4 regions of the Leuconostoc carnosum genome follow, and region 3 is predicted to be linked to each of the others. Evidence: riboswitches for the same ligand, from Rfam matches in the RefSeq annotation. Region 3 holds a riboswitch; each other region holds the start of a gene.

Region 1 (3,203 bases), 600 kb from region 3:
CATTTTCAGGGGTATAAGTAACCAAACGAATACGTTCACCTGATAATTCGTACCACTTTTTTAATAGTGCGGTGTCTGGATTGATAATGTATGCTTCAGGTTGCGCACCCATAAATGTTTTATTAATAAATGGACCTTCAAGATGAATCCCCTGAATAACTGGATTTGTTTTTGCTACTTGATTAATAGTTGATAAGGCACGTTCAATACGTTGCGGTGATTGTGTCATAGTCGTTGGAAATAGTGATGTAATACCTTCGGTGACCATTTTATTGACCATTTCATCGAGCGCATCAGCATCACCATCCATTGTATCTAACCCATAGCCACCATGCTTATGAACGTCAATAAAACCTGGCACAATTAACTTACCGGTTGCCTCTTTGACGATTTCATCATCATTTTGTGCCACAAAGTCGACCATATAACCAACTTCTTGAATACTATCTGTAAACCGCATAAATGCATCCGGCATATGCTTGTAACCCGTATAAAGATTAATATTTTTGAGTAATTTTGCCATTATTTCACGTATGCCAATGGCTACAAATGATACGCATCCACGACACATTCCTCCTGATTTATTAACCTTATTATAATTGGTATAGACCGATTTTGCAAATAAATATATTTAAAATAAAAAAAGCGAAATATTATTTCGCCAAGTGTTTATCAGAAGCTACAATATTGGTCGCATATTTATGCGCCACTTTAGAAGCAGCTGCAGCCGCTAAAGCGCCAACAATGTCATCAGCAAAGGTTGTCACAGCAGATGTTGTCTTCCCTTTACGGTCTAGTTCGCCAACCAATCCGACTTTTATCTTATCAATGTAACCATAATTAGTGACGCCAATCGTGTCAAACGACATAGCAATAGCTGTACCAAGCGTCTCATCAACCCCAAACAAAGCATCATCGTTATCGATTAAATCTTGCAAAGGTGATTCCAATAAGTGTGCTTCAGCTAGACGATCTAATTCTAAAGCAACCCATATTTGATGCTGAACAACCCGCTTATGCAATATGCTAACGAGTGCCTCTTCAACTTGGACTATTGTCAGATTAGGTACATAAGAAGCTTCACTATCATAGGCGATGACCGCAATATCATGTAAGGTAATGTCATGCTTTTTGAGTTTTTCAACGGTATTCTCGTATGTTGCGTACTGCATGGTGTTCCCCCTTAGGCTTTTTTTAATAGTATAAACGAAAAAACATTTTCTGACAAAGATAAAAATTGTACTTGCAATACAAAGTAAAAGTATGTAAAATAGTTAGAGTAATTGCCCCTTGGCCAAGCGGTAAGGCGGTGGCTTCTGGTGCCACTACGCGCTGGTTCGAATCCAGCAGGGGCAATAACTTAGCGATCTGATTGATCGCTTTTTTTGTAGCTAATTTTTATCAAATAATCACCTGTTATTTTTTAAATATTCGTTTAATATTCTCATGTTAGTTATTCTCATAATTGTTTGCGTAAAGCACACAATTATGTTAAATTTAGTATGTAGTTTAATATTCAACAATCTGGGGTGCCCTTTGGCTGAGAGATACCCATTGAACCTGATCTGGCTAGCACCAGCGAAGGGAGAATTGCTTTTTTAGTAGAAAGATAAGCAAACTCTCGGCTCATTAATGACTCGAGAGTTTTTTGTTTCCACTAATTCATAAGCAAAAACTGTGACTCAATTCTATTTGGACCAGAAATGTGATAAAAGCTACAAAAAAAATTCTGGAGGCATATTAATTATGCAAACTATTTCAAAGTCAAAATCAACACGCTGGGCATTACGCGATGTCTTGTTACTAGCGTTCGTTGCCGTATTTATCGGTTTTATTTTCTGGGTTCTTGGTCCAGTTTATAATATCCTTTCAGCAGCCCTTACCCCTATGGGCCTAGAACCTTTTGCAAATAACCTTTTGCTGGGTGGTTGGATGATGGCCGCACCATTAGCCAGTATCTTAATCAAACAAGCCGGTGCTGGTGTGCTTGGCGAAGTTTTTGCTGCAGCAGTTGAAATGTTACTTGGCGGTCAATGGGGTGTGGCAACACTACTCTCAGGATTAGTACAAGGTGTTGGTAGTGAAGCTGGATTTGCCATTTTAGGCTACAAGAATTGGCGCTGGCAAGCGATTTTCGCTTCAGCTGTAACAGGAACTATCGTGACTTTTGTCTGGTCACTATTTAGAGATGGTTACACATCATATAGCTTTGGTCTACTCGTTGCACTATTCATCACACGCTTTATTTCTCTTCTTTTCTTTGGTGGTGTCCTTGTTGTTGCTATTCAAAAATTGATTGAGAAGGCTGGTGTCCTACGTCGTGACTAATTTAATTGTTGAAGACGTTCACTTTTCTTATCCTACTGGTAAGGTGCTTTCTCACGTCTCCCTCAAATTAAAACCTAACAGTTTTAATCTATTAGTTGGTCCTAGTGGTAGTGGTAAATCGACCTTGTTAAAACTTCTTTCTGGTCTTTATCCGACCTTTAGTGGAGGTACTTTAGATGGTAAACTGACTCTTGATGGCTATGATATCAATGATATTGTTCCTTTTCAACGTGTCGCACGTCTTGGCTATTTATTTCAAAATCCTACCCGTCAATTTGTGATGCAAACACCATTTGAAGAATTACGCTTTAGTTTAGAAAATTTACAAGTCACGCCAACAGACATGACAGATCGCATTGAAAAAGTATTAGAAACCGTTGGTATGACTGATTTCACGCATCATGACTTGTCAACATTATCTGGTGGTGAAAAACAAAAAATTGCCCTAGCCGCTGCTTTGGCAATGGACAGTGAGTATTTGCTTTTAGATGAACCGTTTGCCAATGTTGACCCTGTTGCCCGTTTACAACTCATTCAAGCCATTAAGCATTATCAACAACAAGGGAAAACAATTCTAATAACTGATCATGATTGGAGTGGTTACACTGACATGATTGATGATGTCTTCGTCATGAACCATGGTCATCTCCATCAAGCAGACGAGGCTGAGCGGACCAAAATATTACATGAAGTACCAGTTCAAACTCAAATTAAAACTGCATTACCGGATGAACAGGAACACATCATTGAACTCAAAAAAGTTGCCTTAAAAAATGGTACCCGTCAATTGTTACGCACCACATCGTTGGCTATTCCAAAAGAAAAACGTATTTTAATTACCGGCCCAAATGGTGTTGGTAAATCAACACTTTTTT
Region 2 (3,203 bases), 510 kb from region 3:
CTTAATATTATTATGGAATTTGGTCATAATGCACATGATATTTATAAAGCACTCACAACAGTTATTGCCAAAAAAATTGATGAGACAACGAGCTTAAAGTTAGTGGAATTGAATGTTGAAGTTATTGATATTCAAACACAAAGAGAGTTTAATGATGCGCAAGTGACCTTACAAGATCGCATGTCTGATGCCGGAGATACCATTAAGGATAAGACGTCTGATGGTGTGAATACAGTTAAAAATACAGTTTCACAGGCAACCAGTGATAGTGACGAGCGTGTGAAATAATGTAACTGTGATTTTATAAATTTTTGATAAAATCATAGCATTAGCTGTTAGAAAAAACCTGATAACTTTGGTAAAATAATTATGCAGAAGGTTATCAGGTTTTATTATGTCTGAATGAGCCTATCTATTCTAGAAAAAATAAGGGCGTATTTATGACTGATAAACATGTTTATGTGATACACGGGTACACTGCTACACCAACAGACAATTGGTTTCCATGGTTAAAAAGACAGGTAGAAGAGCAATTGAATATACCGACTACCATTTTAGAAATGCCAAATGCCGATAATCCGAAACTACAGGAATGGGATGAATTATGTGATCGTCTCATTGACACGAATCATGAACTAACAATCGTTGGACACAGTTTAGGTTGCATACAGGCACTTCGTTTTGTGTCACAGCATAAAATTAAAAATATCAAAATGATACTAGTATCTGGTTTTGATGAAGTGCTTAACACATTACCACAACTACATTCATTTACAGATACCTCATTAAATTATCAAACAATCATACCTAAAATTGATCAGGCAGTTGTTATTTCTGCATTAGATGATGATATTGTGCCTTATCATTATTCGGAAACATTAGCACGTCATTTAAAATGTCAATTTATTTTAATGCCAAATGGTAAACATTTTATTGACCGAGATCATATTTACGAGGTACCAGTTGTTTTCCAACAGATTAGTTTGATGAATGAATATCGTGAAAATCATTTTAATAGTTGAACTATTATGTGATACAATAATCATTGTGCTAGGGGCGCTACTATGTGGCTGAGAAGAACCCTTTGAACCTGAACTGGATTATACCAGCGTAGGAAAGTGTCATACTGATTATTTTAGATGGTGCTTTTCTCATGTTAGAGAAGGGCATTTTTTATTTGCACAGAATATGGTACGAAAGGAACAATATAAAAATGAATAAAGCTCACTAGGGGCGTCGTAATGACTGAGATGATATATCGGTCCCTTGGAACCTGATCTAGTTTATACTAGCGTAGGAAAGTGACCAAAATTGTGTAACATCCTGTGATGTTACCGCGAACTAGGGTCCTTTTGTATGTCACATAAGGACCCTTTTTGAGATGGAAGGAATTGTTTTGACTATGGCGACACATAATAACCGCATAGTAGACCATGGTTTAGCTGGTTTACAACATGTTTTTGTTTCTAATGTATGGCTAGATCCAATCTATGTTGCAGCAGCAGCAGGGTTATCGTTAAATTTATCAACTAATTTGGTAAATACTATTTTTATTGTTTCAGGGTTGGTCACACTGACTCAAGTGACACGTTTAGCACGACTACCAATTATTCAAGGGCCATCCGCTGCCTTTGATGCCTTGATGATTAATGCTGGTAGAGCTGGCCAGTTGGCCTCAGCAAGTGGCTCCATTTTAGCCAGTGCACTGATTATTTTTTTGCTATCTGTAACAGGATTAATTAATAAATTAGTTCGCCTGCTAACACCGGCTATTACTGGAACACTTATCTTTCTGGTCGGCGTTTCTTTATCCAGTTTTACATTATCTGAATTTTTAGGTGGTTATCCTGGAGATAAACATTTCTCTTCACCGACGACACTTGTATTATCAATTTCAACATCAGCCATTGTTATTTTACTTTCAATATTTGGTAAAGGTTTTTGGAAACGTTTTTCCTTTTTGATTGCATTAGTTGTAGGCGATGTTTTATCAGTTGCAATGGGGCGTGTTGATTACAGTGTACTAGCGGCTAAATCGTGGTTTGGCTTACCTCACTTATTACCATATGGTGCGTTAAATTTTAATTGGACGATGTTTCTGACTTTTTTTGTTGCCTATCTTGTTGCTGTGGTAGAAGCAGTAGGCGTGTATGAAGCTGCTAGTGACGTGATGAAAGAAGATATTTCACCACGCCGTATTCAAAATGGTTTGATCGGTGAATCGGCTGGTTCAATATTATCATCGCTATTTGGTGGTTTTCCAACAACTGCTTTTGCACAAAATGTTGGTATTTTAAAATTAACTGGTGATGTCTCAAGAATTCCTGTAGTTATTGCAGGTGTTTTGTTTGTGATATTGGGATTTGTGCCAAAAATTGGGGCATTTTTAGCAATTACCCCAAGCCCAGTGATTGGTGGTATCTTTCTGCCAGCAGCAACGACTTTAATTATGACAGGATTAAATATTCTGAAAAAGACACCATCAACAAATGCAAATAATATGATTATTGGGTTATCGATTGTGTTGGCTATTGCTCTACCAAATTATGCTACTGGATGGCATGGTGCAGTGGGTCAACTTTTGTCTAATACAATCTTAATAGGCGCAATATCTGCTATCACATTGCAGTTTGTTCTTGTGAATTTACCACAAATGATAAATAAATTAAGGAGATAACATGTCTGATGAATCTGACGTTATTCAAGCACGTCTTGTAAAGTTTATACAACAGTACAAAGAGGGGCAATCAAGTGAATATGAAGTTGATTTTAATCAATTAGCCATGAGCGTATTTGATTATCAATTCCAAAATAACTTACCTTACAAAAAATTTGCGCAATTAAAGCATAAAAATCCATTAACTGTCAAAAATTGGCAGGATTTGCCTTTGATACCAATTGAAGCCTATAAACAATTAACATTATCTACTCGAGACACTACGCAAGCTGAAGATGTTTTTTATTCAAGTGGGACAACGAATGCACAACAAAAAAGTCGACATTACATTTCCGACTTAAGGGTTTGGGAGCAATCAATGATAGCGGGATTTAAGCAATATGTTATCCCTAACAAAGAAAAAATAACGATATTTTCTCTATTTCCAGATATGTCCAGTCATCCTAATTCGTCACTATCTCGCTATATTACAACAGCTATGCAGGTATTTGGGACAGAAAATAGTCAGGTGTTTTTTAAACATAAT
Region 3 (3,203 bases):
ACAAGATTCTGCTGAATATATTGCTTTGTTGTCTGAATTAACAGAAAATCAGCCAGCACGAGGACCAAAGCCGGTTGATGGGCATGGTGATTGGGCAAGTGCTGGTCAAGGTATTGACGAAGCAACATCAGCACTTAATTTTGTGATTGAGAAAGCAACTGAAGATACCAATCGGTCAGGGAGAGGGGACATAGGTACTGCTGTGCTGAAAAAAATTGCTTCGGTTACCGCACCTAAACGTCACTGGCAAGCTATTTTACGGACTGGAATCAGCCAATTACCCACGAAAAAAAAAGCATCACACTCAAGATTTAATCGTCGGCAAGCTTATCGACTAGATTTACCAGGATCAGTGAGTGAGTATGAAGCTCAGGTGACCGTTTTTATTGATAATTCAGCTTCTATTTCTGACCATCAGGCAGGGGTTATGCTAGCAAATGCGAGGCAAATTATACAACAATTTGATGTTGAAGTGACTTTTTTTTCATTTGATACAACGGTTCATGAGATTAAAAATATCAAACAATGGCAACGTCAAGCTGGTGGTGGGACACAATTTCAAAGTATATTTGATACTTTAAAAGTAAGAAAATTCAATCCGAAACACACAGTTGTCGTCATTTTAACAGATGGAGATGGTGAAGAAACAGTATTATCTACCAAGTTTCGTCAAGTTTATTGGTTGTTGCTATCCGACCATAAACTAAGTATTTTAGAACCATTTGGTAAAATTATGAATTTGTAGATCAATGGAAAGCTGGCACAGGTAGTATGACAAAAGAATTGAGCCCACGAGATTTGAAGAGCCTCATTAATAAAGATGATCGATTTAAACGGGCAGAGGCATTATTGCAAAATCGTTGGGAATCACTATTATTAGATGCACATTTTGGTATGACAACAATAACACGTGAAGATATTAGCTTGGCACGACATTTAATTGATGCAGAAGTCATATCAACAGTTGTAGATTTACGAACTTTTTCGGGCATCAAAAAATTTATTATGACGAATCAATCCCGCTTGTCAGAAGATGTGATTAGAACATTAAAGGAGCCTTTCTTATGAAAATTAACTTAGTTTTAGCACCTGAACAGTTACCAGCACAACTATTGGCATTCCAAGCTGCTAACTCCGCACATTTTTTCTATTTAGGCAAAGAAACACAACTTTCTGGCGCAAATGTGCTGATTGTCGATGAACCAGAATTGGTTGCCCAGTTCAAGCGACCTCTTAGTTTTGATAGTCGTGTTGTGAGTGGTAATTTAGCTGGTGAAGTCATTCATCAAATATCTTTTCAGACCAAGGGCCGTAACGATGAATTGATTGAACAACTGGTCACAGGCAACGCGATTATGGCACAAAATGCGAATGGCAAAGCAGACTTTATGTTGTGGACCTTTTGGCCAGATCACCAAGCGTTGGCTAATTTTGTCAATAGTGATACTTTCAAACAAATGAAAAATTTGATGAAAAATGCTTATACAGTGAGTTATTTTCATATTTCATCAGCAGACCAACTGTCTTTGACACATCAAATGCGTGATTTTGACGATAAAACGTGGTGGGGTTAACATTTTAATCTTGCATAAATAATTGTTCTACGTTACAATAATGCCATGAGTTAATAATCTATCTGGGGTGCCTTTTTGGCTGAGAAATACCCATTGAACCTGATCATGATAATGCATGCGAAGGGAGATAACATCTACGATAACTACTTAAACTGCTTATATTGTGTAGTCGTTACCTGTTCTCCTAACGTGAAGATCAGGTAACGGCTTTTTTTGATCTGTCAGATAGTATTTTAAATATTAACTAAGTTAGAAAATAATTTAAAATGAATAGAGGATTTAATGATGAAACTATCAGAACTCAGACAGCAAACACCACTTGTCTTTAATTACGCTAATTATGTCACACCACAACTCGTTGCCAATGTTGTGAATGTTATTGGTGGTTCACCAATTATGGCGCGTGAAATTGAAGAATTTAAAGATTTAGTCTCACTAAGTGATGCCATAGTTGTTAATACAGGTACATGGCAACGTGAGGAATTACCTGCAACAATTAAACTGATACAGTTAGCCAACCAAACTGAGACAGTTGTCGTCTTAGATCCTGTTGCTGTAGCTATACCCTCAAGAAGTGTACCCGTCAAATCACTAATTTCAGAATCTCAGGTAAATATCATTCGTGGAAATGCCGCAGAAATTGCTTGGTTTGCTGATGTTGATTTTGCTAGTCATGGTATTGATGCAACTGGTGATGGGGATGTTGCATATATTGCCAAATTAGCTGCACAAAAAACTGGTGCTATTATTGCATTGAGTGGCAAAAAGGATGTGATAAGTGATGGCGAAAGTACAATAAGCATTGCAACTGATGTGCCACTTTTGGCAACTAATGTTGGTACGGGTGATGCTTTATCTGCTTTGATTGGCGCATTTAATGGTGATAGTATCTCATTGGATAATACGGTACGTGCTATGGCAACGATGAAATTAGCTGGGCTTAAGGCGACTAAAAAAGTAGCAACACCTGGTTATTTTTCAAATCAATTGTTAGATGAGTTATATCTGTTGCCAGAAGAAGAATTAGAAGATTTCATTAAGCAAGAGGTGACGCATGATTAATGAAACACCACAAGTACTAACCATTGCTGGTACTGACTCGAGTGGCGGGGCAGGCATTTCAGCTGATTTGAAGACTTTTGCAGCTCAGGGTGTTTATGGTGCTAATGTGATCGTATCAGTGACAGCACAGAACACAATTGGTGTACAGCAAGTTCAAATGATTCCAGCAAATATGGTAACAAACCAAATAGAATCTGTCGGAACTGATTTGAAAATACGCGCTTTCAAAACTGGTATGCTGGGTGATGCCGTGACGGTTCAAACTGTGGCTGATGCCATTAAAAAGCAACAGTTCGGTGATTTTATTTTGGACCCTGTGATGATTGCAAAAGGTGGTGCGCGCTTGTTGGCTGAGGAAGCTATTGATGCTGTTAAAAAAGAATTACTGCCATTAGCCACATTAGTCACACCAAACATTCCAGAAGCGGAAGTATTATCTGGCCGTACGATTAGTACCCATGAAGATGTGCAAAAGGTGGCGCAAACTATTCAAAAGCTTGGGGCAAAAAATATTTTATTAAAGGGTGGACATGCAGAAGGGCAAGCAGTTTACGACTATGTGTTGTT
Region 4 (3,203 bases), 510 kb from region 3:
ACAGAACTAATTGAAAGTAGAACTATGAATATTTTTTGACCAACCTGACTGTTTTTGCAATAAACTAATTTGATTTAGCATTTCTTGTCTGAAATTTTCCAATCCATGTGTCTGATTATCAGCTATTTCACCCGCAATGTTAAGATAACTAATTGCTATAGAGCTCGCCTCCCAAGCCGCTGCACCAGCACCTATCAAGGTTGCCATAATAGCACCAAGCATATCTCCTGTTCCTACAAACCGATCTAACGCTGCTACACCATTGCATAACAATGCGGAGCGTTCACCCTGTACGACAATATCACGCCTTCCCGTAGCTACAAACACTGTTTTAGGGCAGCGTTTACACAGTTCTTTGAGTGCATGATTAAGTTCTTGTAAGGCAAAATCACTTTGATCTGAGACGTCACCATCAATGCCTTTAGCAATTGTTGGCAAGCCCACCAATCTTCTCATTTCGGAAATATTGCCTTTAACGATTGTAGGTTGATGATTGATAAGTTCGTCACCTAATTTTCGACGTTGCTCTGTCATACCATAGCCAACTAAATCAACGACAACTGGCTTATGACTAATAACCGCAAAATGGCTAGCCTCTCTTAAGCTAGCCTCATGATTGACAGTCAATCGTCCCATATTGAGCAATAAAGCATCAGTTGTTTTAAACAGATCAGCAAATTCACGAACATCACTACTCATAATCGGCTTGCCACCTAAATACAAAATTGTATTAGCTAATGTTTCTAAGGTAATATCATTAGTAATACAATGAATTAACGGCACATTGTTCAAAGGTATTATTTCTGCCAATTTTTTTGTCATTAGACGCTCGATTTCATAAATATTTGCTGCACATCTTGATAAATTTTGATTTTTGTTAGGTTAAGCAAAATAAAGTAGGCAATTACCGCACCAATTAACGTAGCACCAATAAAGCGTGGTGTATAAATCATCCAATACAACCCTTGATGCGTTCCAGTAAACCAAACCATGACTGGATATGATATTAAAGACCCAATAAGACCTGTCCCTACAAATTCACCAAACATCGCCCAATACATTGTACGTCCATACTTATAAAATAGACTTGACAACAAGGCCCCGAATACTGCACCAGTTAGCGCTAATGGTGGAATTCCCATGATGACTATTCTAATAATGCCAGTAATTAGCGCCATAACAACTGTGTAAAATGGACCAAGAGTCACCCCGGCAATAATGTTCATAACACTAGACATTGGTGCCATGCCTTCAATTCTAAAAATTGGTGACAACACAACGTCCAATGCAATCATAACCGTGACAATAGTAATTTTTTTGATTTTTATATTCATAGTATTCTCCATATCTTTTAGTAAGGATTCATCAAAAGTGTGCTCTTGTACAAATAAAAAGGCACTTTTATCATTAACACTTACTGTGTGATAACGCTATTGTTGGTTTTCAGTAACGCAATCAGCTTAAACCAGTCTTCAATATCGTCATAGTCGGTTACAACGTCTCTAATGATGCTTATTCATTTTTAAATTAATCCTTTCATACATTATTTGTTCAAACAAAAAGCGCTTTTCTCTAATTTGAGAAAAGCGCCATCTAAAAACAATCAGTATGGCACTTTCCTACGCTGGTGTTAACCAGATCAGGTTCAAAGGGTGCTTCTCAGCCACGCATAGTGGCGCCCCTAGTACAAAAATATTATAGCATAAAAGTATCAAAAAGTCGTGAGAAATATTTGTAACAAGACATTCAGAAAATTGACAATATGTTAATTTAAAAAATTCATTAGTTACTGTGCCAAGTTTTCTGATATACAATAAATACAACAGACCAGCTCATAAACGTAAACAGTAGTATTGGGTAAAGAAACCAATCATGTTGGTAATAAACCACAAGTTGATTTGGCCCCTTCTTTTGTGTAATGATAGGCGTATTGATCGCACTAAATTGGGTCATATGTTTAGATATTGGTGTGTGATTTAAAATCATCACAGTATTTTTATATTTAATAATTGGTAACTGAACCTTTTTCTGGTAATCACCATACCAGTTAAGGAATAATTTATGATCTTTAACTGATTTACGAAAGTTTTGTTGATTGTTTAAAATTAATGATTGGTATAGTTCATACTTACTTTTTTTGTTATTACTATCAATGGGCAAATAATCTGGTGTTGATTTTAAAATGTACTGCAATGCCTTACTCTTATCTTTTTTAAAAAAAGATTGTTTTACGTGAGAATTATCGTCAGAATTGATACGGGTATGAACTTGTCCATTCAAATACTTTGTAGAACGGTGCCATACATTCAAAGTATTATTCGATGACATCATTGTTTGACATAACGACGCTACCATCACAATAATAATCACACTATAAAACGACCAAGAAATGTGTGCATTATTTTGTAACATTAAGCCAACCGCTAAAAGCAATAGTACCGTAAAAGGAATAAAAAATCTAAATGGAAATTGAATGAAGCTAAACACACTGTTACTAAATAAACGCCATGGAAAAATATTCGTCGATAATGTGAAACATATAAAAGCAGTTATCTCGGTTACTCGTAACAAAAGCGCTGATTTATGCCACATTTTAGTCATTTGCCAAACGAAAAATACAATAGCTAATATTAATACTGGCGGATAAACTAACCAATAACTACTACCAGTAAAAACTGTCATCCGCCACATGTATTTATTAGTAAATGGCTGAGCAATATCGTTATAACCGTCAACAGCAATAAAACAATAAATGAGATTAGCAACTAAGGCAGTACAAACTAAAACTGACATACCGACTTGCATGATTAGTTTTAATTTAATCATGCGACTTTGATTAAAAAAAATAGAAGAAAAAAAACAAATATATACAAAAACCAACAAAAAAGCTGATAGCATATGTACCTGAGCCATTGCTGCGACTGCCACTGCCGTTTTAATTGTGCTTAGTTTCTTATTCTCAACTAGATCTATCAGTGGTATAAGGCATACTGGCATTAATGCAGCACCCCAACTAGAGAAACCTTGCCGTATTGTCCAATATTGAATTGAATAACACGTCATATAAAAAATACTTAATGGCAAGCTATATTGATCACCGATTCTAGCTTTTTTTAATAGTAAATATAATGACAAACCTGCGCAAAAATATAATATGGCATTTGATAGCATCTGATATACAAACCAAGATGGACTCAAAAGAA

What was found. Region 3 has a riboswitch for thiamine pyrophosphate ahead of thiM (hydroxyethylthiazole kinase). Riboswitches for the same ligand answer to the same signal wherever they lie in the genome.
Region 1: it holds a riboswitch for thiamine pyrophosphate, as region 3 does, so the genes downstream of both, FGL89_RS02980 (ECF transporter S component) here and thiM (hydroxyethylthiazole kinase) in region 3, are expected to answer to the same signal.
Region 2: it holds a riboswitch for thiamine pyrophosphate, as region 3 does, so the genes downstream of both, FGL89_RS00665 (solute carrier family 23 protein) here and thiM (hydroxyethylthiazole kinase) in region 3, are expected to answer to the same signal.
Region 4: it holds a riboswitch for thiamine pyrophosphate, as region 3 does, so the genes downstream of both, thiW (energy coupling factor transporter S component ThiW) here and thiM (hydroxyethylthiazole kinase) in region 3, are expected to answer to the same signal.

What each region holds. Positions count from the first base shown of each region.
Region 1 is NZ_CP042374.1:623,853-627,055, forward strand. Features, by position in the region: gene nagA (N-acetylglucosamine-6-phosphate deacetylase) at 1-523, opposite strand, end outside; gene FGL89_RS02970 (phosphatidylglycerophosphatase A family protein) at 654-1,172, opposite strand; tRNA gene FGL89_RS02975 (tRNA-Gln) at 1,285-1,356, shown strand; TPP riboswitch at 1,516-1,605, shown strand; gene FGL89_RS02980 (ECF transporter S component) at 1,747-2,328, shown strand; gene FGL89_RS02985 (ABC transporter ATP-binding protein) at 2,321-3,203, shown strand, end outside.
Region 2 is NZ_CP042374.1:143,475-146,677, forward strand. Features, by position in the region: gene FGL89_RS00655 (Asp23/Gls24 family envelope stress response protein) at 1-288, shown strand, start outside; gene FGL89_RS00660 (RBBP9/YdeN family alpha/beta hydrolase) at 441-1,022, shown strand; TPP riboswitch at 1,043-1,134, shown strand; TPP riboswitch at 1,220-1,317, shown strand; gene FGL89_RS00665 (solute carrier family 23 protein) at 1,382-2,677, shown strand; gene FGL89_RS00670 (LuxE/PaaK family acyltransferase) at 2,679-3,203, shown strand, end outside.
Region 3 is NZ_CP042374.1:1,228,164-1,231,366, forward strand. Features, by position in the region: gene FGL89_RS06165 (vWA domain-containing protein) at 1-745, shown strand, start outside; gene FGL89_RS06170 (hypothetical protein) at 772-1,068, shown strand; gene FGL89_RS06175 (hypothetical protein) at 1,065-1,574, shown strand; TPP riboswitch at 1,628-1,717, shown strand; gene thiM (hydroxyethylthiazole kinase) at 1,860-2,636, shown strand; gene thiD (bifunctional hydroxymethylpyrimidine kinase/phosphomethylpyrimidine kinase) at 2,629-3,203, shown strand, end outside.
Region 4 is NZ_CP042374.1:150,122-153,324, reverse strand. Features, by position in the region: gene thiM (hydroxyethylthiazole kinase) at 7-822, opposite strand; gene thiW (energy coupling factor transporter S component ThiW) at 822-1,334, opposite strand; TPP riboswitch at 1,600-1,693, opposite strand; gene FGL89_RS00685 (putative glycosyltransferase family protein) at 1,783-3,203, opposite strand, start outside.